2 regions of the Kribbella speibonae genome follow, and region 1 is predicted to be linked to the other one. Evidence: riboswitches for the same ligand, from Rfam matches in the RefSeq annotation. Region 1 holds a riboswitch; the other holds the start of a gene.
The links. Region 1 has a riboswitch for glycine ahead of gcvP (aminomethyl-transferring glycine dehydrogenase). Riboswitches for the same ligand answer to the same signal wherever they lie in the genome.

Region 1 (4,411 bases):
GCTGACCCACGACCTGTTCGCGGAAACCATCCGCGTCCTCGGGCACACCCTCAGCCAGGTCCGGATCGTGAACCTGACCGACGGCATCTTCGAGGCGATCCTGGTGTTCGACGACAAGACCGAGATCTCGGCCCGGCCGTCGGACTCGATCGCGATCGCGCTGCGGACCGGTACGCCGGTGTTCTGCGCCGAGGAGATCCTCGCCGAGGCCGGGATCCCGGTCCCGGAGAGTGAGACGAACGGCGCCGACGAGGTGCAGGAGGAAGAGGAGGTCGAGCGGTTCCGGGAGTTCCTCGACCAGGTCACCCCGGAGGACTTCGACAAGAGCTGAGAACCTAGGTAACGATTCGCACGACGGTCGCGACACGCTCTCGGCTCGACGCGGTTGTCGTTGACCCGGTTCGGGCGGCGGCTTACCGTGAAGAAGTCGTGGGGTGCTGTCACTCCACGGAGATGGCTCGTTCCAGTCGGTATCCAGGGAGGCTCAGGCGTGACACGCACCGGGGACACGGATCTGACGGCGCAGTCGACGTCCGACGCGCACGCAGAGGCTGTGGCAGCCGCTACTGCCACCGCCGGCGTTCAGGGTCTGCTGTTCGACGACGACCTGCGGCCGATGCCGGAGGACGTCGGGTTCCGGGGTCCGACGGCCTGCGCCGCGGCCGGGATCACCTACCGGCAGCTCGACTACTGGGCCCGGACCGGCCTGGTCTCCCCGTCCGTCCGCCCGGCGACCGGCTCGGGGACGCAACGGCTGTACGGTTTCCGTGACGTTCTGTTGCTGAAAGTGATCAAGCGGCTGCTCGACGCCGGGATCTCGCTGCAGCAGATCCGGACCGCGATCGCGCACCTCAGCAAGCGCGGTTTCGACGACCTGACCCAGATCACGCTGATGAGCGACGGCGCGTCGGTCTACATGTGCACGTCGCCCGACGAGGTCATCGACCTGCTGGCCGGCGGCCAGGGTGTGTTCGGGATCGCGCTCGGCGGTGTCTGGCGCGAGGTCGAGGGTTCGCTGTCCGAGCTGCCGACCGAGCGCGCCGACGGCCACGACGACGGCGACTCCGAGGGTCACTCCGGCGACGAACTCGCCGCCCGCCGCCGCGCCCGCATGACTGGCTGATCTAGTTTCTCCTCTGTGCGCCCACTCACTGCAGACTCGCTCCGCGGTGTGTGGGCGACTTTGTTGTTACCCCTGAACGCCGACGACTCGATCGATTTCAACCGGCTCGAGGCGCAGGTCGACACGCTGCGCCGGACGTCCGTCGACGGGCTCTACGCCCACGGGACGGCGGGGGAGTTCCAGACCCTGACCGAGGACGAGTTCGACCGCGTCAACGAGCTGCTGGCTGCCGCGGGTAAACCGTTCCAGATCGGCGCCAGCCACCCCTCCGCCCAGCTCCAACTGTCCCGCGTCCGGCGCGCGGCCGCCCTGGAACCTGGCGCGATCCAGGTGATCGTCCCGGACTGGCTTCCGCTGAATCCTCACGAGGTACTCGACTTCCTCCGCCAGGCCGCCGACGCGGCCGGTGACGTGCCGCTGGTGCTCTACAACCCGCCACATGCCAAGACGCAAGTCAGTGCTCGCCAGCTCACCGAACTGGCCGCAGCTGTGCCGAGCCTGATCGGGTTGAAGACCGCCGGCGGTGACAAGGCCTGGTTCGACGAGGCCACGCGGTCGGGGCTGGCGATCTTCGTCCCCGGGCACTTCCTGGCGAGTATGTCGTTACTCGGTGCGCACGGCAGCTACTCGAACGTGGCGGCGCTCTCGCCGAACGGCGCCGTACGGACGGCACACGATCTGGACGTCGAACGGCGGATCGCCGAGTTCTTCGCGGCCCACGTCGTACCGCTGCAAAAGGCCGGTCTGTCGAACCCGGCGCTGGACAAGTTCCTGGCCGCGGTCGGGGGCTGGGCCGACGTCGGCACCCGCGTGCGCCGGCCGATGCAGTCGGCGACGGCGGAGCAGGTCGAGGCGGCGCGGCCGGCCGCGCGGAGCCTGCTGCCCGAACTGTTCCAGGATTCCTGGTAGCCTCAAGGCAGCCGTTCACAGCACTCGGGAGAGACCCGTGTCATCGGGCGCCGAAGGGGCAATTCCTCCCCGGAACCTCTCAGGCCCATGGACCGAGTGTCGCAGGCGACTCTGGAGCGCAGCGCGCGTGACAGAGGGGGAGGCCACCGGCAGCGACAGTCAGCATCGGAGCCTCTAGTGAACGACACCCCGCAGCTTTCGGCGACCTTCGCCGACCGGCACATCGGTCCGCGCCCGGACGAGATCGCCCGGATGGTCCAGCTCCTCGGGTACGACGACGTCGACGCGCTGGTCGACGACGCGGTCCCGGCGTCGATCCGGTCCGCCGAGGCGCTGCGACTGCCCGAGCCGGCCTCCGAGGTCGACGCGCTGACCGAGCTCCGTCAGCTCGCGGCCCGCAACACCGTCGCGACCTCGATGATCGGCCAGGGGTACTACGGCACGTTCACCCCGTCGGTGATCGTCCGCCGCCTGGTCGAGAACCCGGCGTGGTACACGGCCTACACGCCGTACCAGCCGGAGATCTCCCAGGGCCGGCTCGAGGCGCTGCTCAACTTCCAGACCGTGGTCTCCGATCTGACCGGCCTGCCGACTGCCAACGCGTCGCTGCTCGACGAAGGCACCGCCGCCGCCGAGGCGATGACGCTGGCGCACCGCTCGAACAAGAAGAGCAAGTCCGACCGCTTCCTGGTCGACGCGGACACGTTCGCTCAGACGATCGCGGTCGTGCAGACCCGCGCAGAGGCGCTCGGTATCGAGGTTGTCGTCGCGGACACCACCGACGGTCTGCCCGAGGGCGACTTCTTCGGCCTTCTCGTGCAGTACCCGGGCTCCAACGGCGTCGTCCGCGACCTGAAGCCGCTGATCGAGGCGGCGCACGGGCGGGACACGCTGGTTGCCGTGGCCTCCGATCTGCTCGCGCTGACGGTGCTCGAGGCGCCGGGGGAGGCGGGCGCCGATATCGTCATCGGTTCCTCGCAGCGCTTCGGCGTACCGCTGTTCTACGGCGGCCCGCACGCCGGCTTCATGTCGGTCCGCTCCGGCCTGGAGCGGTCGTTGCCCGGTCGCCTCGTCGGCGTATCGGTCGACGCGGACGGCGCCCCGGCGTACCGGCTGGCGCTGCAGACCCGTGAGCAGCACATCCGTCGCGAGAAGGCGACGTCGAACATCTGTACGGCGCAGGTCCTGCTCGCGGTCGTCGCGTCGATGTACGCCGTCTACCACGGCCCGGACGGCCTGAAAGCGATCGCCGAACGGGTCCACGACCACGCCGGCAAGCTGGCCGCCTCGCTGCGTGCCGGCGGTGTCGAGGTCGTGCACGACGACTTCTTCGACACCGTCCTTGCCCGGGTCCCGGGCCGCGCCGCCGACGTCGTGGACGCCGCCCGGCAGAACGGGATCTGGCTGCGGCTCGTCGACGCGGACCACGTAGGCATCTCCTGCGACGAGAAGACCGACGTCGCGACGCTGACCCGGGTCTGCCAGTCCTTCGGCGTCCAGTACGACGACACGCTCGCGGCGGCCGGGGTCGCCGTACCGCGGACCACCGAGTACCTGACGCACCCGGTGTTCAACACGCACCGCTCCGAGACGGCGATGCTGCGGTACCTGCGCAAGCTGTCCGACAAGGACTACGCGCTGGACCGCGGCATGATCCCGCTCGGGTCCTGCACGATGAAGCTGAACGCGACCACCGAGATGGAGCCGGTCACCTGGCCGGAGTTCTCCGACCTGCACCCGCTCGCGCCGATCGAGGACGCGGCCGGCTACGTGAAGCTGATCGGTCAGCTGGAGCGCTGGCTGGCCGAGGTCACCGGGTACGCGAAGGTCTCGATCCAGCCGAACGCGGGCTCCCAGGGTGAGCTCGCCGGTCTGCTCGCGATCCGCGGGTACCACCGCGCGCAGGGCTCCGTGGACCGCAACGTCTGCCTGATCCCGGCGTCGGCGCACGGCACGAACGCCGCGTCCGCGGTGATGGCCGGGATGAAGGTCGTCGTTGTCAAGGGCAACGACGACGGCACGATCGACCTCGACGACCTGCGCGCGAAGGCCTCCGAGCACGCGGAGAAGCTCGCGGCGATCATGATCACGTACCCGTCCACGCACGGTGTGTACGAGGAGAGCGTCCGCGAGGTCTGCCAGATCGTCCACGACCACGGCGGTCAGGTGTACGTCGACGGCGCGAACCTGAACGCCCTGCTCGGGCTCGCGCAGCCGGGCGAGTTCGGCGGCGACGTCAGCCACCTGAACCTGCACAAGACGTTCTGCATCCCGCACGGCGGCGGTGGCCCGGGTGTCGGCCCGGTGGCGGTCGCCGCGCACCTGGCGCCGTACCTGCCGAACCACCCGCTGCTCGACCAGGCCGGTCCGGAGTCCGGC
Region 2 (4,411 bases), on a different contig from region 1:
GACCTGGGCCGACGGCGAGTCCGACCGGCCCTGTTCCAGCCGGACGATGTAGTCGACCGACAGCCCGGCGAGGTGCGCCAGCTCCTCGCGCCGCAGGCCCGGCGCCCGCCGCTTCCCGCCGGGCGGCAGGCCGACCTCCGCAGGCGTCACCCGGTCACGCCACGCGTGCAACGTCCTGCCGAGCTCGCCCATGTCCCTCAGTATCCCGGGCGGTGGGTAGTTCAGCCTGGTACTGCTGTTACTAGCATTCGATGACGTTGACGGCGAGGCCGCCGCGGGACGTCTCCTTGTACTTGATCTTCATGTCGGCGCCGGTCTCGCGCATGGTCTTGATGACCTTGTCGAGGGTGACCACGTGGACGCCGTCGCCGTGCATCGCCATCCGGGTCGCGTTGATCGCCTTCACCGACGCCATCGCGTTCCGCTCGATGCACGGGATCTGCACCAGCCCGCCGACCGGGTCGCAGGTCAGGCCGAGGTTGTGCTCCATCGCGATCTCGGCGGCGTTCTCGACCTGTTCCGGCGTACCGCCGAGCACCTCGCAGAGGCCGGCAGCGGCCATCGAGCAGGCGGAGCCGACCTCGCCCTGGCAGCCGACCTCGGCGCCGGAGATCGACGCGTTCTCCTTGTAGAGCACGCCGATCGCCCCGGCGGCCAGCAGGAACCGGACCGCGCCGTCGTCGGTCGCCCCGGGCACGAAGCGCCGGTAGTAGTGCAGGACGGCGGGAATGATGCCGGCGGCACCGTTCGTCGGGGCGGTGACGATCCGGCCGCCGGACGCGTTCTGCTCGTTGACCGCGAGCGCGAACAGGTTCACCCAGTCCATCACCTTGAGCGGATCGACCGACCACGGATCCTGGCTGAGCTTCTTGTGCAGGGCGTGGGCGCGCCGCGGCACCTTGAGCCCGCCGGGCAGGATGCCCTCGGTCTCGCAACCCTCGCGGACGCAGTCCTGCATCACCTGCCAGATGTGCAGCAGACCGTCCTTGACCTCGTCCTCGGTCCGCCAGGCGAGCTCGTTCGCGAGCATCACCTCGCTGATCGAGAGCTGCGACTCGCGGCACCGGTCGAGCAGCTCCGCGCCGGTGGTGAACGGGTACTTCAGCGGGGTCGTGTCCGGCACGATCCGGTCACCCGCGGCGGCGGTCTCGTCGACGACGAATCCGCCGCCGACCGAGTAGTAGGTGCGCTCCCGCAGGACCGCGCCGGCGGCGTCGCGGGCGACGAAGATCATCCCGTTCGGGTGGTACGGGAGCGCCTTGCGGCGGTGCATGAGCAGGTCGGTGTTCTCGTCGAACCCGATCTCGTGGGTCCCCGCCAGCAGGATCCGGCCGCGTTCGCGGATCGTCTCGACGCGGGCGTCGACCGAGTGCGTGGCGACCGTCTCCGGGTCGGCGCCCTCGAGGCCGAGCAGGACGGCCTTGTTACTGCCGTGCCCGTGCCCGGTGGCGCCGAGGGAGCCGAAGAGCTGGGCCTGGACGGTCGTCGTCGCGGCCAGCAGGCCGTCGTCGGCGAGACCGCGCGCGAAGGTGCGGGCCGCACGCATCGGTCCCACGGTGTGGGAGCTCGACGGGCCGATCCCGATACTGAACAGGTCGAAGACGCTGATCGCCATCGTGTGGAGGTTCCTTCCGGTCGCCGTTGACCGTTTGGTGTCCTCCCCGCTCTGTCAGGCGGATGCCTTCCAGAGGTGCCTCGCCCGCGCGGTGAAGGTGCCTGAGAGATTCTTGGGGAGAGTTGCTCCTACGGCGCCCGGATCGTGTCCGGGTCTCTCCCGCACGGGTTCATGCGGCTGTTGAATTGACTGACGTCTGGGACGGTACGGCGGTCTCACCACCGACGTCAATCCGGCCGGTACGGACCGCCCAGATCTCGAAGAACCAGGTGAACAGCGGGGGAATGCTGGCCGCCAGGGCGGCCAACGTGACCGGCCACGACCACCGCAACGGCCCGCGCACCGCCAGCACGGTGACCACGTACGCGATGAAGATGCCGCCGTGGATCGGGCCGAAGATCTTCACCCCGATCTCGTTGTCGGACAGCACGTACTTGAACAGCATCCCGATCAGCAATCCGGTCCACGAGACCGCCTCGGCGATCGCCACCGCCCGGAACCACACCGCATGTTTGGTACTCATCAACGCGACCCTAACAAGCCCCCCAAGCCGCGTTCGGGGTCGCACGAGGGCGGCTCCCTGATGCCGGTAGCAAGCGATTGCCGAAGGATCGGCGGCATGACGTTCACCCAGCGCGCCGTCACCGGCGCCGTACTGCTCGGCGTCGCCGCCGCCGGGCTGACAACTCTCCCCGCAGCTGCCACCACGACCCGGGTGCAATGGACCGACTGCAAGCCCGAGGGCAAGGACGACCCCGCCGAGGTCCGCGGCTCGCAGTGCGCGACGCTCCGGTTGCCGGTCGACTGGCGTGATCCTGGCGGCGCCACGTTCGAGCTGGCGATCGCCCGCCGTCCGGCGAAGGTGCCGGGCGAACGGGTCGGCGTCCTGGTGTTCGGGCCAGGCGGGCCCGGGGACTCGGGAGTCGATCGGATCAAGACTGGCATCGACCGGTTCAGCACCGACCTGCAGAACCGCTTCGACATCGTCAGCTTCGACCCGCGCGGAGTGGCGCGCAGCAACCCGGTGCGCTGCTCGGCCGACCTGCTGAACAAGCAGCCGTCGCCGATCATCAAGAGCGCCGCGGAGTTCACCTCCACGATCACCTACAACCGGCAGCTCGCGACGGACTGCCGCGAGCACACCGGGGCGCTGTACGACCACATCGACACCTGGCAGACCGTCCGCGACGTCGACGCCGTACGGCGAGCGCTCGGTGAGTCCACGATCTCTTTCCACGGCAGCTCGTACGGGACCGTGCTCGGCGCGCAGTACGCGGAGACGTACCCGCACCGGGTCCGCGCGATGGTGCTGGAGAGCGTGAGTGACCACAGCTCGTCGAGTACTGGTGACTTCCTCGATGACCAGGCGGCCGCGGCACAGGACTCGTTCGACGAGTTCGTGAAGTGGTGCGACGCCACAACGACCTGTGCGCTGCACGGTCGCGACATCCACGCGCTCTGGGCGGATCTGCTCGCGAAGTCGCCTGACCCGTTCACACTGAGCTTCGCCGTGTTCCGGGCGCTCTACGGACCACAGTGGTCTGCGCTGGCCGAGATGCTGAAGGCAGGTGTCACGCCCCCGAAGCCCGTGCAGACGGGCGTCGCGCCGTACCCGCTCGCGGTGTTCTGTCAGGACTGGAACCTGCCGGTCCGCAGCTACCGCGACTACGCCGGACACCTCCAGCGGCTCGCACGGAACAACCAGGACCTGCGCTACCCGGGTCAGCTGATGGCTGTGTCCATCTGTCTCGGCTCACCGCCCGCGAACAACCCGCAGCACGTCCTGAAGGTCCGTGGTCTCAAGACGCCGGTACTGCTCGCCAACGCGATCCACGACCCTGCCACCGGGTACGCGTGGGCCCAGAGCGTAGAGCGTCAGCTCGGGCGGTACGGCGTACTGCTGACGTACGAGGGGTGGGGGCACGGGAGCTACTCGAAGAGCCCGTGCATGGAGAGCACGATCGACAACTACCTGATCGCGCGGGACGTACCGGAGCGCGGCAGCAGCTGCGCCGCCGTACAGCCCACCGGGTGACGGGTCAGACCGGTACGCCGGTCACTTCGAGAACGCGGTCGAGGTGATCACCGCGGACCAGTCGGCCCGCCATCAGCCGGAGCTCGGTGCAGGCGCTCTCCAGCGCCTGTGCCTGGGTCCGGCAGTTGTCGACGTACCAGAACGGGTCGTCCGGTTGCGGATCGTCGGCGTCGTCGATGTCGGCGTACCAGTGCCGGCTGCCGCAGTTCATGACTCGCACTCGTAGGTTCATGCTGACTACTCCCCGTGCCCAGGGATCCTGGGTCCCCCCTGGCCCCAGTTCGAGGCCGACTCGGCCGGGCGCGTGATACGCGGCCCCCCACTTGCCACGCGCCGGGCCGAGTCGACCCTCCCCCCGCCCTGTTCATCGTGGGGCGGCGGCGAACGTTACTGTTCGTGACGGGTAATTTTGATTACTTGGAGTTGAGGTGCGAGCGGGTCCACTGCTCGAGGCCGTCGGTGGTGATCGGCAGGTCCTCGGTGAGGATCTCGAGGCGGTCCTGGTGGACGACGACGTTGTCCTCGATCCGGATCCCGATCCCGCGCAGCTCCGGCGGGACGGTCTCGTCGTTCGGGTGGAAGTACAGCCCCGGCTCGACCGCGAGCGCCATCCCCGCCTCGATGGTGCCGGCGAAGTACGCCTCCGGCCGGGACGCGTCGCAGTCGTGCACGTCAAGACCGATGTAGTGGCCGGTCCCGCAGACGATGTACCGGCGGTGCTGCTGCCCGTCCGGGCCGAGCAGCTCGTCGAGCGAGACGTC

Region 2: linked by a shared signal. The riboswitch ahead of E0H92_RS05055 (L-serine ammonia-lyase) and the one ahead of gcvP (aminomethyl-transferring glycine dehydrogenase) in region 1 are both predicted to bind glycine.

What each region holds. Positions count from the first base shown of each region.
Region 1 is NZ_SJKC01000002.1:328,078-332,488, reverse strand. It holds gene E0H92_RS14990 (bifunctional nuclease family protein) at 1-331, shown strand, start outside; gene E0H92_RS14985 (MerR family transcriptional regulator) at 617-1,123, shown strand; gene E0H92_RS14980 (dihydrodipicolinate synthase family protein) at 1,139-2,032, shown strand; glycine riboswitch at 2,048-2,137, shown strand; gene gcvP (aminomethyl-transferring glycine dehydrogenase) at 2,210-4,411, shown strand, end outside.
Region 2 is NZ_SJKC01000001.1:989,727-994,137, reverse strand. It holds gene E0H92_RS05060 (helix-turn-helix transcriptional regulator) at 1-192, opposite strand, end outside; gene E0H92_RS05055 (L-serine ammonia-lyase) at 242-1,615, opposite strand; glycine riboswitch at 1,695-1,787, opposite strand; gene E0H92_RS05050 (DUF3817 domain-containing protein) at 1,785-2,138, opposite strand; gene E0H92_RS05045 (alpha/beta fold hydrolase) at 2,235-3,650, shown strand; gene E0H92_RS05040 (hypothetical protein) at 3,655-3,882, opposite strand; gene E0H92_RS05035 (aminopeptidase P family protein) at 4,064-4,411, opposite strand, start outside.